DNA from 2 places in the Methylobacterium oryzisoli genome. Region 2 is predicted to be linked to the other one. Evidence: riboswitches for the same ligand, from Rfam matches in the RefSeq annotation. Region 2 holds a riboswitch; the other holds the start of a gene.
The links. Region 2 has a riboswitch for thiamine pyrophosphate ahead of thiO (glycine oxidase ThiO). Riboswitches for the same ligand answer to the same signal wherever they lie in the genome.
Positions count from the first base shown of each region.

Region 1: it holds a riboswitch for thiamine pyrophosphate, as region 2 does, so the genes downstream of both, thiC (phosphomethylpyrimidine synthase ThiC) here and thiO (glycine oxidase ThiO) in region 2, are expected to answer to the same signal.

Region 1 is NZ_JBKIBX010000001.1:404,879-412,192, reverse strand. It holds gene thiC (phosphomethylpyrimidine synthase ThiC) at 1-1,419, opposite strand, end outside; TPP riboswitch at 1,476-1,582, opposite strand; gene ACKUB9_RS02040 (HNH endonuclease family protein) at 1,671-2,090, shown strand; gene ACKUB9_RS02035 (acyltransferase family protein) at 2,195-3,274, shown strand; gene ACKUB9_RS02030 (GatB/YqeY domain-containing protein) at 3,279-3,737, opposite strand; gene carA (glutamine-hydrolyzing carbamoyl-phosphate synthase small subunit) at 3,900-5,117, shown strand; gene ACKUB9_RS02020 (hypothetical protein) at 5,534-5,911, shown strand; gene ACKUB9_RS02015 (class I SAM-dependent methyltransferase) at 5,922-6,641, shown strand; gene ACKUB9_RS02010 (flavin monoamine oxidase family protein) at 6,722-7,314, shown strand, end outside.
Region 2 is NZ_JBKIBX010000006.1:187,887-195,200, reverse strand. It holds gene fabG (3-oxoacyl-ACP reductase FabG) at 1-274, shown strand, start outside; gene ACKUB9_RS08765 (shikimate dehydrogenase family protein) at 284-1,093, shown strand; gene ACKUB9_RS08760 (GMC family oxidoreductase) at 1,033-2,685, shown strand; gene ACKUB9_RS08755 (thiamine phosphate synthase) at 3,160-3,813, opposite strand; gene ACKUB9_RS08750 (thiazole synthase) at 3,852-4,652, opposite strand; gene thiS (sulfur carrier protein ThiS) at 4,711-4,923, opposite strand; gene thiO (glycine oxidase ThiO) at 4,920-6,131, opposite strand; TPP riboswitch at 6,196-6,324, opposite strand; gene ACKUB9_RS08735 (adenylate/guanylate cyclase domain-containing protein) at 6,352-7,314, opposite strand, start outside.

The DNA of each region.
Region 1 (7,314 bases), on a different contig from region 2:
CCAGCCGATCATCGCCGCGCCGATGCCCGAGGTGATGTGGTCGTAGCCGGGCGCCACGTCGGTGGTCAGCGGGCCGAGCGTGTAGAAGGGCGCCTCGCCGCATTCGCGAAGCTGCTTCTCCATGTTCACCTTGATCTTGTGCATCGGCACGTGGCCGGGGCCCTCGATCATCACCTGGCAGCCCTTGTCCCAGGCCACCTTGGTGAGTTCGCCCAGCGTCTCCAGCTCGGCGAACTGCGCCGCGTCGTTGGCATCCGCGATCGAGCCGGGGCGCAGGCCGTCGCCGAGGGAGAACGAGACGTCGTAGGCCCGCATGATGTCGCAGATCTCGTCGAACCGCTCGTAGAGGAACGATTCCCGGTGCCCGGCGAGGCACCAGCGCGCCATGATCGAGCCCCCGCGCGAGACGATGCCGGTGACGCGGCGGGCGGTCAGCGGCACGTGCGCGAGCCGCACGCCCGCGTGGATGGTGAAGTAGTCGACGCCCTGCTCGGCCTGCTCGATCAGCGTATCCTTGAACACCTCCCAGTCGAGCTTGAGCGGATCGCCGCCGACCTTTTCCAGCGCCTGGTAGATCGGCACGGTCCCGATCGGCACGGGGGCGTTGCGCAGGATCCAGCCGCGGATGTTGTGGATGTTGCGGCCCGTCGAGAGATCCATGACGGTGTCGGCGCCCCAGCGGATCGCCCAGACCATCTTCTCGACCTCCTCGGCGGCCGAGGAGGTGACGGCCGAGTTGCCGATGTTGGCGTTGATCTTGACCAGGAAGTTGCGGCCGATCGCCATCGGCTCGAGTTCGGTGTGGTTGATGTTGGCCGGGATGATGGCCCGCCCGCGCGCCACCTCGTCGCGGACGAATTCGGGGGTGATGAAGGGTGGGAGCGCGGCGCCGAAGCTCTCGCCGTCGGCGATCTTCGCCTCCGCCTGCTCCAGCATCGCCTGCCGGCCCAGGTTCTCGCGGTGGGCGACGTAGATCATCTCCTCGGTGATGATCCCGGCCTTCGCGAACTCGTACTGGGTGGTCATCTGGCCGGGCGCGGCGCGCCGGATGGTGCGCTCGGCCGGGCAGGGCGCCACCAGCCGGTCCTCGGGCACGAAGCCGTTATCCTCCGGCTTCACCGCGCGCGGCGTCACGGTGGCGTAGCCGCGCGCCGCGACCCAGGGCGCGCGCAGCTGCGGCAGCCCGCCCGCGAGGTCGACGCGGGCCTCCGTCTCCGTGTAGGGGCCGGACGGGTCGTAGACCCGCACTGGCGCCTCGGCCGGGTCGCTGAGCGCGATCTCGCGGAACGGGACCCGGATGTCGGGGCGGTCTTTCGGGCTCGCATAGGCCTTCACGGAGCCGGCGATCGGGCCGGTCGTGACGCTCTGAGGCAGGCCCTTCGGGGGCAGGTCCTTCGGGGGAATGACGGGGGCGTTCATGGATCTCTCCCGGCTGGAGGAGATCCGGACATGGACCGCGGTGTTCGGGGGAATTGGCGCGTGGTGGTTCCCGTCCCTCCGCCGGTATGACCCGGATCAGGTTCAAGGGTCAGGGGGTTCGCCCCCACTCTCAGCCCCCTGTGGGGCCCCCCTCGGAACGCCCGGACTGTCTGCGGCCCGGCCCCCTTTGTCAATTGCCGGCGAACCGGCCAGTGCGCCCTCCCCTCGCCGCGGAGGGAGGCGCCTCCCACATGGCGGGGGCCGGGGCGTCCGGCTTGCATCCAGGGAGGCGGGGCGTGGGGCGGCGAGGCCGGCGCTGGCGCGATGACGATCCGACGACCCACGGCCCGGGCCATGCCGCACCGGTGATCTGCCCGCTCTGCGAGCGGCGGATTCCGGCGGGCGCGCGCCAGAGCCGCCATCACCTCACGCCGAAGCTCAAGGGCGGCACTCACGACGGGACGGTGCGGCTGCACCAGATCTGCCATTCGGCGATCCATGCCCGCTACAGCGAGGCGGAGATCGCCCGGCGCCTCGCCGACGTGGCGCGCCTGCGCGAGGATCCGGAGATCGCCCGCTTCCTCGCCTGGGTGCGCACCAAGCCCGACGACTTCCATGCCGCCACGCGCCTGACCCGCGACCGCCGGGAGGCGCGCCGGCAGGCACGGTGAACGCAAGGTTGCGCGAGCCTCGCGGATTCGAGCGCTCGCGCGGGACCGGGTCTTTACGAGTGGCGGGCTACACCGGAGGCGACTGCTTTCCGCGCGAGCCCGCCATGCCCCCCATCGCCCCGCCCGCCCCCGGCCGCCTCGCCTGGGTCGATGTCGCCAAAGGCCTCTGCATCGTCCTCGTGGTGATGATGCACTCGACTCTCGGGGTGGGCGAGGCGATGGGCGGCGAGGGCTTCCTGCACACGGTCGTGGCCTTCGCCAAGCCGTTTCGCATCCCGGACTTCTTCCTGCTCTCGGGCCTGTTCGTCGGGCGGGTGCTCGACCGGGACTGGCGCCTGTTCGGCGACCGGCGCGTGGTGCACTTCGCCTATTTCTACCTGCTCTGGACGCTGATCCAGTCGGCGGTGAAGTACGGGCCGATCACCGACGGGGCGGGTCCCGGCGCCTTCGCGGCCCACCTCGCGCACGCGCTGGTGGAGCCCTACTCGACGCTGTGGTTCATCTACCTGCTGGCGGTGTTCTCGGTGGTCACCAAGCTCCTGCGCCGGGTGCCCTGGTGGCTGCTGCTCGGTGCCGCCGCGCTGATCGAGATCCTGCCGGTCGAGACGGGCATCCTCCTCGTCGACGAGTTCTGCGCCCGCTACGTCTACTTCCTGGGCGGCGCCCTCTTCGCCGAGCGCATCTTCCGCGTGGCGGATGCGGCCCGCGCCCGGGTGGGCCTCGCGCTCGCCGGGCTCGCCGCCTGGGCGCTGCTCAACGGAATCCTGGCCTTCGCGCCCACCGGCCTTCCGGCGCACCCGACGCTGGCGAGCCTGCCGGTGGTGAGCCTCCTCATCGGCACGGCCGGCGCGCTCGCGATCGTGGCGAGCGCCGCCCTGCTCACCCGGGCCGGCGGCCCGGTGACGGCGGCGCTGCGGCACGTCGGCGAGCGCTCGATCGTGATCTACCTCGCGTTCTTCCTGCCGATGGCCGCGACCCGCATCGCGCTCGTCAAGACGGGCGTCATCGCCGATATCGGCCTCGCCTCGCTCGTCGTGACGGTGGCGGCGGTCCTCGTCCCGCTCGCCCTGGAGCGGCTGGTGCGCCGCACCCCAGCCCGGTTCCTGTTCGTGCGCCCGCGCGCCTTCCACATCGCGGACGCGCGGCCGGCGCGGGCCGAGATCGGAGCCCTGCGCAGCGCCTGAGGGGTCAGCCGCCCGCCAGCATCCCCTTCACGAGGCCGCTCGCCTTCGCGAAGTCCATCCGGCCGGCATACTGGCCCTTCAGGGCGCCGATGACCTTGCCCATGTCCTTGGGGCCGGCCGCGCCGGTCTCGGCGATGGCCGCCTGGATCGCCGCCCGCGTCTCGGCCTCGTCCATCTGCCGGGGCAGGAAGGTCTCGATGATCGCCACCTCGGCGCGCTCCGAGGCGGCGAGCTCCGGGCGCCCGCCCTGCTCGTAGACCGCGGCCGATTCGTTGCGCTGCTTGATCATCTTCTGAAGCAGCCCGAGGATGTCGTCCTCGGCCAGCGGCTCCTTGCCGAGACCGCGGGCCTCGATGTCCCGGTCCTTGAGCGCGGCCTGGATCAGCCGGACGGTGGCGAGCTTCGCCTTGTCGCCGGCCTTCATGGCCTCCTTCATCTCGGCCGTGAGGCGTTCCCGCAGCATGATGGTCGCAATCTCCGTTGAGCCCGAGGAACTTGGCAGGCGGGCGAGGCGCCCCCACATTGACCGGATCGCGCCGCGCCCCTTAAAGACGCCGTGCCGGACCCGCGCGGACCGCCCTCGGGCGTGTGTCTCGTCCGCCGCGACATAAGCGAGATCCTGATCATGCTGCAAGACGACGCCGCGGGCGCCCATGCGCCGCACGACGGCTGGGCCGAACCGGTCGCGACCGCCCTCCTGGTGCTCGCCGACGGCACCATCCTCGAAGGTTTCGGCATCGGCGCCACCGGCGAGGCCGCGGGCGAGGTCTGCTTCAACACCGCGATGACGGGCTACCAGGAGATCCTGACGGACCCCTCCTACGCCGGCCAGATCGTCACCTTCACGTTCCCGCACATCGGCAATGTTGGCACCAACGACGAGGATCTGGAAAGCCTCGCCCAGGCGCCGGCCTCGGGCGTGCGCGGGGCGGTGATCGCCGCGGCGGTGACCAACCCGTCGAACTGGCGCTCGTCGAGCCACCTCGACGCGTGGCTGAAGGCCCGCGGCATCATCGGCATCACCGGCGTCGACACCCGGGCGCTCACCGCGCTGATCCGCGACCGCGGCATGCCGAACGCGATGATCGCCCATTCCCCCGACGGCCGCTTCGACCGCGAGGCCCTGACGGCCAAGGCGCGCGACCTGCCCACCATGGAGGGGCTCGACCTCGTGCCGCCGGTGACCAGCCGCGAGACCACCGCCTGGGGCGAGACGGTCTGGCAGCTCGGCCAGGGCTACGGCGCGCGGGCGGCGGGCGAGGGCCTGCGGGTCGTCGCCATCGACTACGGCGTGAAGCGCAACATCCTGCGGCTCCTGACGCAGGCGGGCTGCGACGTCACGGTGGTGCCGGCCACCGCCACCGCCGAGGAGATCCTGGCGCTCAAGCCGGACGGCGTCTTCCTGTCGAACGGCCCGGGCGATCCGGCCGCGACCGGCGAGTACGCCGTGCCGGTGATCCGCAGCCTCCTGGAGCGCAAGGTGCCGACCTTCGGCATCTGCCTCGGGCACCAGCTCATGGGCCTCGCGCTCGGGGGCCGCACGGTCAAGATGGGCCAGGGCCACCACGGCGCGAACCACCCGGTGAAGGACAAGACCACCGGCAAGGTCGAGATCGTCTCGATGAACCACGGCTTCGCGGTCGACCCCGCCAGCCTGCCCGAGAGCGCGGTCGAGACCCACGTCTCGCTGTTCGACGGCTCGAATTGCGGGCTCTCCCTCACCGACCGGCCGGCTTTTTCGGTGCAGTACCACCCCGAGGCCTCGCCCGGCCCGCGCGACAGCCACTACCTGTTCGACCGCTTCGTCTCGCTGATCCGCGACGCGAAGGGCACGACCGCGTAGGGACGGGTAGCGCGGGATCCCCTCTCCCGAGCGGGAGAGGGGCAGGGGATCGAAGATCCCGCGTGAGGGTCCCGGGAGGGTGCAGCAAGCAGGCGGAACGCTGCCGCTACCAGCACTGAGGTGGGTGGCCGATCCTGACTCGCCCCGCTCCCCCCACCACCCTCAGCACTTCACTGCGGCACCCTCCCGGGACCCTCATCCCTGCCCTTCTCCCGCACGGGAGAAGGGTTCCCCGCGCCAAGTCCTGAGACGGCGTGGCTATTCCTCCCGTCACGCCATCGTGCGCAATCCCCCTCTTCCCTGCGCGGCTCGCCTCGCGTCATAAAAAACCCGAACTCCCGACCGAGAAGTCGGAATGGTTCCGCCCGCCAAGACGACGCCGATCGTCGCGGGCACGAGACGTTCGGGGCTTGCCAGTGATCATCCGCCAGACCATCGCCACAGACGCCTTCTCGCGCCTCCACCGCGCGTTCACCTTCCATCTCGGCGTCGCCGCGGTGCTGGCCTGGGGCACGGCGCTGGTCGCCGCCCATTACGCGCCCTGGGTGCGCAACATCCGCCCCCTCCTCGACCCCACCAGCGGCCGGGTCGAGAGCACGTGGTCGTTCCTGTTCGCGATGCCGCTCGTGCTGACGCTCGGCTGGGCGGCGACCTATTTCGGCCGCGAGGCCCTGCGCCGCACGCAGGTGCTGTCGAACGAGGCGGTGGAGTTCGCCCTCGCCGCGGCGGTCGCCTTCGCGGTGTTCTACATGGCGATCGACCGCGCGGTGACGGCTCTGCTCCTCGGCGCCTGACGGCGCGCGCATGACCGCGAGCTGGCGCGAGTTCTGGAACCGCGACAACCCGATCTACGCCAACGACAGGCACCGCACGCTGCACTATGCCGGCCTCGCCCGCGAGATCGCGGCGCTGGTGCCCCACCCGGACGCGCAGGTCCTCGATCACGGCTGCGGCGAGGCCCTCTCGGCCGACCGCGTCGCGCGGGCCTGCGGCCGGCTGATCCTGTGCGACGCGGCCCCGCGGGTGCGCGAGGCCCTGGCCCGCCGCTTCGCCGCCGAGCCGCGCATCGCCGTGATGGCGCCCGAGGAGCTGGAGCGCTTGGCCGACGCGAGCCTCGACCTCATCGTGGCGAATTCGGTGGCGCAGTACCTCACCCGCGCGGAGCTGGAATCGGCCCTGCGCCTGTGGCGCCGCACGCTCAAGCCGGGCGGCGCCCTCGTCCTCGCCGACGTGATCCCGCCCGATCTCGGGCCGGTCGCGGATGCCCGCGCGCTCCTGGCCTTCGCCGGGACCGGCGGCTTCCTCGGCGCGGCGCTCCTCGGCCTCGCCCGCACCGCCCTCTCCGATTACCGCGCGCTGCGCCAGCGCCTCGGGCTCAGCCAGTACGCGGAGGCCGACATGCTGGCGCTCCTGCGCGCGGCGGGCTTCGCGGCCGAGCGCCGGCCGCGCAACCTCGGCCACAACCAGGGCCGGCTGGCCTTCACGGCCCACGTGCAGGACCCTGAGGCAGCACGCCCCGCTTGAATCCCGGTCGCCTGCGCCGATCTGTCGTCGTTCACGGATCGCAGGCCCAGAAATTCAGGCCCAGCATGTCAGAACCCTGCATGCCTCTCACCCGCCGCTCCCTTCTGGCCGGCGCCGCGGCGCTGACCCTGGCGGGCCGCGCCCGCGCGGCCGCCGAGGTCGAGGTCGCGGTGGTGGGGGCGGGCGCGGCCGGACTGGCGGCGGCCGCGGCGATCCGCCGGACCGGGCACAGCGTCGTGGTGCTGGAGGCCCGCCCCCGCATCGGCGGCCGGGCCTTCACGGATGCGGCGCTCGGGCCGGAGGCGGCCTTCGACGCCGGCCCGCAATACATCCACTGGGCCGAGCGCAACCCCTGGAAGCCGATCGCGCTCGCGGACGGCGTGCGCCGCACCGACAACGAGACCGGCCCCTGGCCGCTGGTCTTCCTCGACGGGGCCCCCGCGAGCGATGCCGACCGCCTGCGCCGCCGCACCGGCTTCGCGCGCCTGAGCGCGGCCCTGGAGCACCCGGCCGCGGCGGACCGCTCGATCCGCGCCGCGGCGGGACTGGACGATCCGGCGGTGCTGGCCGCCGCGCAGGGGCTCGCCCGCCTCTCGCTCGGGGAGGAGCCGGAGCGGGTCTCGGCGGCCGATTACGACCAGCTCTGGTCGGGCGACGACATCTGGGTCGACGG
Region 2 (7,314 bases):
CAAGGCCGCCCTGATCGGCCTCACCAAGCACCTCGCGGCGGAACTCGGGCCCTTCGGCATCCGGGTCAACGCCATCGCGCCGGGCCGCATCGAGACCCCGATGGTGCGCGGCGTGGGCGAGGCGGTGAACGCCGAGCAGGCCCGCCTCACCCCGATGCAGCGCCTCGGCCAGCCCGAGGAGGTGGCCGACCTCGCCCTCTACCTCACCTCCGCCGAGGCGAGCTTCGTCACGGGCCAGACCGTGGACGTCGCGGGCGGCCTCTACATGACCTGAGGACCGCGCATGCGCGAGATCACCGGCACCACCCGCGTCTACGGGATCCTGGCCGACCCGATCTACCACGTGAAGACGCCCCAGGTGATGAACGCGCTCTTCGCGCAGGCCGGCGTCGCGGGCGTGCTGGTGCCGTTCCACGTGGCGCCCGACGGCCTCGCGGCGGCGGTGGAGGGGCTGCGCCGGATGCGGAACTTCGGCGGCTTCATCGCCACCGTGCCGCACAAGACCGCGATGCTCGATCTCTGCGACGAGGTCTCGCCCGACGCGCGCGGCGTCGGCGCGGTCAATTGCGTGCGCCGCGACCCCGACGGGCGGATGATCGGCACCATGCTCGACGGCCTCGGCTTCGTGGCGGCCCTGCGCGCCTCGGGCGAGGACCCGGCGGGCAAGCGGGTGTGCCTGGCGGGCGCGGGCGGGGCGGCGAGCGCCATCGCCTTCGCGCTGGCCGGCGCCGGCATCGCGCATCTCACGGTGGTCAACCGCACCCCCGCCCGCACGGACGGGCTGCTCGCGCGCCTCGCCGCCGCCCATCCCGGCCTCTCGCTCGCCACCGATCCGGGTGGGGGTGCGCACCACCTCCTCGTCAACGGCACCTCGCTCGGCATGCGCTCCGACGACCCCCTCCCCCTCGATCCGGCCCTGCTCGCGGGGCGTCCCTTCGTGGCCGAGGCGATCATGGAACCCGAGATGACGCCGCTCCTGCGGGCGGCGGAGGAGGCGGGCTGCCGCATCCAGCGCGGGCGGCCGATGCTGGAATGCCAGATCGTCCTGATGGCGCAGCACATGGGGGCGCTGGACGGGGACGCCGCGCGGTGACGGAGACCTTCGACTTCATCATCGTCGGCGGCGGCACGGCGGGCTGCGTGCTCGCCGACCGGCTCAGCGCCTCGGGCAGCCGCTCGGTGCTGATGCTGGAGGCGGGCGGCCGCGCGCGCCATCCCTGGATCACGATTCCGGCCGGCTTCAGCAAGCTCCTCACCAACCCGGCCTACAACTGGCGCTTCTGGACCGAGCCCGAGGAGGCGACCGGGGGTCGGGTGATCGCGGTGCCGCGGGGCAAGGGGCTCGGCGGCTCGACGCTCATCAACGGCATGATCTACGTCCGCGGGCAGCCGCAGGATTACGACCAATGGGCTCAGGCCGGCTGCACCGGCTGGGGCTTCGAGGACGTCCTCCCGTACTTCCGCCGGATCGAGGATTTTACCGGGCCGGCCGACCCGCTGCGCGCCCGCGGCGGTCCCCTCCCGATCGTCGAGGTGGCCGAGCGGCCCGTCATCGCCGAGGCCTTCATCGCGGCGGCCGAGGCCGCGGGCTACCCGCGCAATCCCGACTACAACGCCGCCAGCCAGGACGGCTTCGGCTATTATCAGGTGAACCAGCGCGGCGGCCGGCGCGTCACCGCGGCGGATGCCTACCTGGCGCCGGCCCTGCGCCGCCCGAACCTCGCGGTGCGCACCGAAGCGCACGTGCTGCGCCTCACCTTCGCGGAGGACCGCGCCACCGGCGTGGTGGCCCGCATCGGCGGCGAGGAGCGGCATTTCGCGGCCCGCGCCGAGGTGATCCTGGCCGCGGGCGCCGCCCAGACGCCGCAGATCCTCGAACTCTCCGGCATCGGCGACCCGGCGATCCTGTCGGGCATCGGCGTGCCGGTGCGCCACGCGTCGCCGGGGGTGGGGGCGAACTACATCGACCATTACTGCACCCGCATGAACTGGCGGGTGCGCCAGCCGGTGACGCTCAACGAGGCGACCCGCGGCTACCGCCTCGCGCTCGCGGTGGCGCAGTACGCGGCGACGCGCCGGGGCATCCTGACGCTCGGCACCGGTCTCGCCCACGGCTTCGTGCGCACGCGGCCGGGCCTGGAGGGGCCGGACGTCCAGTACTTCTTCATGCACGCGAGCTACGCCAACGCGGCCGAGCGCAAGCTCGACGTCGCGCCCGGCATGACGGTGGGCGTGACGCAGCTGCGCCCGCAATCGCGCGGCAGCATCCACGCCGCCTCGCCCGACCCGCTCCGGCCGCCGGTGATCCGCCCGAACTTCCTCGCCACCGAGGAGGACCGGCGCGCGATGATCGAGGGCATGAAGATCGCCCGGCACATCGTCGCGCAGGCGCCGATGGACGCCTACCGGGCGCACGAACTCAACCCCGGCCCCGATTGCCGCACCGACGCCGACTGGCTCGACTTCGCCCGCCGCGACGGTCAGACGATCTACCACATCTGCGGCACCTGCCGGATGGGACGGGACCCTCTCGCGGTCACCGATCCGGAGCTGCGGGTGCGGGGCGTGCGGGGCCTGCGGGTGGCCGACGCCTCGATCATGCCGGACATCGTCTCGGGCAACACTCAGGCGGCAGTGTTCATGATCGCCGAGAAGGCGGCGGATCTGATCAGGGCGGCGGGGTGAGCGGGCGGTGACGCGGCGTTCGTCCTGACCGATCCCGATGAAGCGCTGGCAGCGCGAGGAATCCCTCTTCCGTGCGGGCTAGCATATTCAGACATCTCACCCGGATACCCCGGCTCGAAGCGTGATCCTGGCGAGTCGGCCGCTGATTTCATTGCGGTCTTCGCTGCGCTCAAGCTTGTGGCGCCGAAAATTGGCCGATCTGCTAATACCAACGGTCATTTCCAATGACCGTTGGTTCCGCTCTCGAATTTTCGTCAAGCCCTTGGCTTGATGTCGAAAATTCGAGATAATTCAACTGCCCGATGCGTCAGCATTCTGGGCCGTTGGTATAAGTCATTGTCACACTTTTATTCTTCGAGATGTGTAAATGCGCTGGCCCACTCGCGAGAGGGGTTCCCGCGCTCGGCGAGGGACGTCGCGTCGGCTCGGCACAAGCGTCTGTATCGGAATCGGTTCTCGCCTTCTGCGACTGCACTAACCCGGAGAGACGGGCTGCGCCCGGGCGTCCCGTTCCAAATCCAGCGCGTCGAGCAGGTCGCGCGCCGCTTCGTCCGGGCTCGCCGCCCGCATGAGGCCTCCCATGACGGCGACACCGGCGGCCCCGGCCTCCAGGCAGGCGCGGGCCGTTCCGGGCTCGATGCCGCCGAGCGCCATCACCGGCACGCCGAGAGGGACCGCCGCGCGCACTCCGTCGAGGCCGAGCGCCGGGCCGTAGCCCGGCTTGCTGGCGGTCGTGAAGATCGGGCTCAGGGTGACGTAGTCGGCACCCGCCTCGCGCGCGGCCGCGACGTCCGGCAGGGAATGGGCCGAGACGCCGATCAGCGCACCCGCGCCGAGCCGCGTCCGTGCTGAGGCCACGGCTGCGGCCTCGCCGAGATGCGCCCCGTCCGCGCCGACCCGCGCGGCGAGCGCGACGTCGCGCCCGATGGTCAGCCGGCCGCCGGCCGCCCGGATCGGCCCGATCAGGTCCGCCGCCAGGACGGCGCGCTCCTCCTCGGGCAGGTCGCGGTCGCGCAGCCAGACCCAGCGGGCGCCGCCCGCGAGCGCGGCGCCGACGCGCCGGGCGAGCGGCACCGCCGCCCCGTGCCGGTCCGTGACGACGAGGAGCCGCGAGGGCAGCGGGTTCATGCGCCGAGAGTCATGATGCAGGATTCATGATGCAGGCATCACGACCCGACGAGGCCGAGTTGCGGGCTCGACGGCTCGGCCCGGGCGCGCCGCGGGATGCGCCCGGCCCCATGGGCGAGGCGCCCGGCCTCGACGGCGTGGCGCATGGCGCGGGCCATCCGCACCGGGTCGTCGGCCTTGGCCACCGCGGTGTTGAGCAGCACCGCCGCCGCCCCGAGCTCCATCGCGATCACCGCGTCGGAGGCGGTGCCGATGCCGGCATCGACGATCACCGGCACCGGGGAGCGGCGGCAGATCAGTTCGAGGTTGGCGGGGTTCGCCACGCCCATGCCGGAGCCGATCAGCGATCCCATCGGCATCACGGCCGCCGCGCCGAGGTCGGCGAGCCGGCTGCACACCACCGGATCGTCGTTGCAGTAGGGCAGGACGACGAAGCCCGCATCGACCAGCTGGCGCGTCGCCTCGATCGTCTCGGCCACGTCCGGATACAGCGTTTCCCGGTCGCCGATGACTTCGACCTTGATCCAGTTGGTGCCGAGCGCCTCGCGGGCGAGTTCGGCGGTCGTCACGGCGTCGCGGGCGGTCTCGCAGCCGGCGGTGTTGGGCAGGAAGCGGAAGCCCCCGAGCATCGAGACCGTGTCGGAGCCGTGGCCCTTCAGCGACACGCGCCGGATCGACACCGTCGCCACCTCGGCGCCGCTCGCCCGCACCGCCTCGGCCATGATGGCCTGGGTGGGGTAGCCGGCGGTGCCGATGAGCAGGCGGGAGCGCAGCCGCGTGCCGGCGATCACCAGGGCGTCGTCGGTCTCGCGGGCGATGGGGGTGACGGTGTCGGTCATTGTCGCAACTCCGAAAACAGGCGCGCGGTGCGCGCGGTCGGGCCTGAGAGCGGGGGCCTCACCCGCCCTGCATCGCCCGCACGATCTCGACCCGGTCGCCTTCGGCGAGCCGGGTCTGCGCCCAGTCGCCCCGCCGCACCACGGCGCCGTTGAGCGCGATGGCGAAGCCCTGAGGACCGGGCAGGTCGAGGTCGGCCGTCTCCTGGCGCCAGAGGGCGTCGAGGGTCTCGGCCTCGCAGTCGCGGGGCTCGCCGTTGACGGTCAGCCTCATGAGTGACCCCGCAGGCGGTCGGCGGCGCGGAACCGCTCCGGCCCGAAGGGAGCGGCCACCGGCGGCAGCGCGCCGCGCAGGATCAGGTCGGCGATGGAGCCGGCGGTCACGGGTGCCAGCAGGTAGCCGTTGCGGTGGTGGCCCACCGCCAGGACGAGGCCCGGCAGCGCCTCGCCGAGGAGCGGCGCGTCGTCGTCGGAGGTCGGGCGGAAGCCGGTCCAGACCCCCTCGACCGGCATCTCCTCGATGCCCGGACAGGCGCGGCGCGCGCCCTCCAGCAGGGCGAACAGGCCGCCGGCCGTGAGCGTCGGATCGAAGCCGCATTCCTCGACGGTCGCGCCGACGATGAGGTGGCCGTCGCCCTTCGGCGCCATGTGGATCTGCTCGGTCCAGACCACGTGGTCGAGCCGCCCGCTGCGCGGCGTCATCCGCAGGGCCAGCGACTGGCCCTTGAGGGGCCGCACCGGCAGGGCGAGGTCGGGCAGCAGACTTCCCTCACCGGCCCAGGCGCCGGAGGCGAGCACCACGGTGCCGGCCCGCAGCAGGCCCGCCGCGGTGCGCAGGCCGACGACGCGCCCGCCCGCGCGCTCCAGCGCCTCGACCGGGCACTCTTCCACGAGGCGCCCGCCGGCGGCGCGCAGCGCGCGCCGGAGCGCCGTCATGACGCGGGCGGGATCGACCTGATGGTCGTCGGGGCAGAAGAGGCCGGCCGTGACGGTGGGGCGCAGGCCCGGCTCGCGGGCACGCACCTGCGGGCCGGACAGCCACTCGGCCGCGAGCCCAGCCCGGCGCTGCAGCTCGTGGCGGAAGCGCAGGCGCTCGACCTCGTCGCGGCCGAGCGCGATCACCAGGGTGCCCTCGCGCCGGTAATCGATGGTCTGGCCGGAGGCCGCTTCGAGCGCGTCGCGGAAGCCGGCCCAGAGGCGCTGGCTCTCCAGCGCCAGGGGCAGCAGCGCATCGCCGCCCGGCTCGTGCTCGGCCGCCGCGGCCAGCATGCCGGTGGCGGCCAGGCTCGCGCCGTCGCCCGCCCGGCCCCGCTCCAGCACGGCGACCGACAGGCCGGCCGCCGCGAGGCGCCACGCGACCGAGAGGCCGATCAGCCCGGCCCCGACCACCGCGACGTCGGCGCGTTCGGGCAGGCGGTCGTTCGCCGGGGCGGCCTCCTCGCCGCGGCGCCGGCCGATCGGGGATGCAGGGGAGGAACGCAACCAAGGTCTCCACGGTGGCCCGTAGAGAGTGAACGCTGCGCCCGTTCTTCGCTGAAGCGCTGGGTCTGCGGACCCCGTCCAATCCCTACGCCGGTATGAGCCGGATCAGGTTCGAAGGATTTCCGCGCCGAGCAGCCCGAAGGCGGCTCCAGCGGTGTCTCAGCCCCTTGCCGGGGATCTCCCTGGAACGGACGGAATGTGGGCGAGCCCCGGCCCGCCGTCAATGGCCGGACCGGGCCGGGCGGTAGATCGCGATCTCTTCCGGGATGCCATCGAGGGGATGGCTGCCCAGCGGCTCCGGGTCCCCCCAGAGAAAATCCACGAAGGGCTTCGACATCAGGAGCGGTTCGGCCAGCAGCTTGTTGAGCTTGGCGAGGCGGCTGGCGAGGTTCACGTCGCGGCCGATCACCGTGAAGTCGAGCCGCGCGCCCGAGCCGACATTGCCGTAGGCCGCCTCGCCGTGATGGAGGGCGATGCCGGCGCTGATGCGGGTGGGGAAGCGCGCGGCGGCGTTGGCCTCGTCCAGGCGCCGCAGCGCGGTCTGGGCGGCGGTGAGCGCGCTCTGGGCCGCGCCGCCGAGGCCGTCGCCGGTCTCGCGGAAGATCGCGAGCAGGCCGTCGCCCATGTATTTCAGCACCTCGCCGCCCTCGCTCTCGATCGGCGGCACGAGGCAGTCGAAATAGGTGTTCAGCAAGTCGACCGACGCCTCGGGCGTCAGGGCCTGCGTGAGGTGGGTGTAGCTGCGCATGTCGGCGAACAGGATCGCCGAGCGGATGCGCTCCACCTGCCCCCGCCGGATCGAGCCCGACAGGATCGCGTGGTGCGGCCCGTCGCCGACGTAGATGCGCAGCACCTGATCGAGGCGGGTGTTGAGGCCGCGCATCTCCATCACCGCCGAGAGCGTCGGCACGATGAAGCGCAGGACGGCGATCGACTCGGCCGAGAAACCCGCGGGCGAACGGGTCGCGAAGGTGACGCCGTTGTTGGTGCCGTTGGTGAAGAAGATCGGGATGGTGAGGTGGTGGCGATAGCCGGCGGCCTTCAGCTCCGCGACGATGCCGAAGCGGTCGTCGGGCGTCTTGTCGAGGTCGAGGAGCAGCCACTCGCCGGTGGCGTAGACGACCGCGAAGGGGCTCTCGGCGAGCGCCCGGTCGGAGGCCTCCCCGTGCGGGAAGAGCCGCAG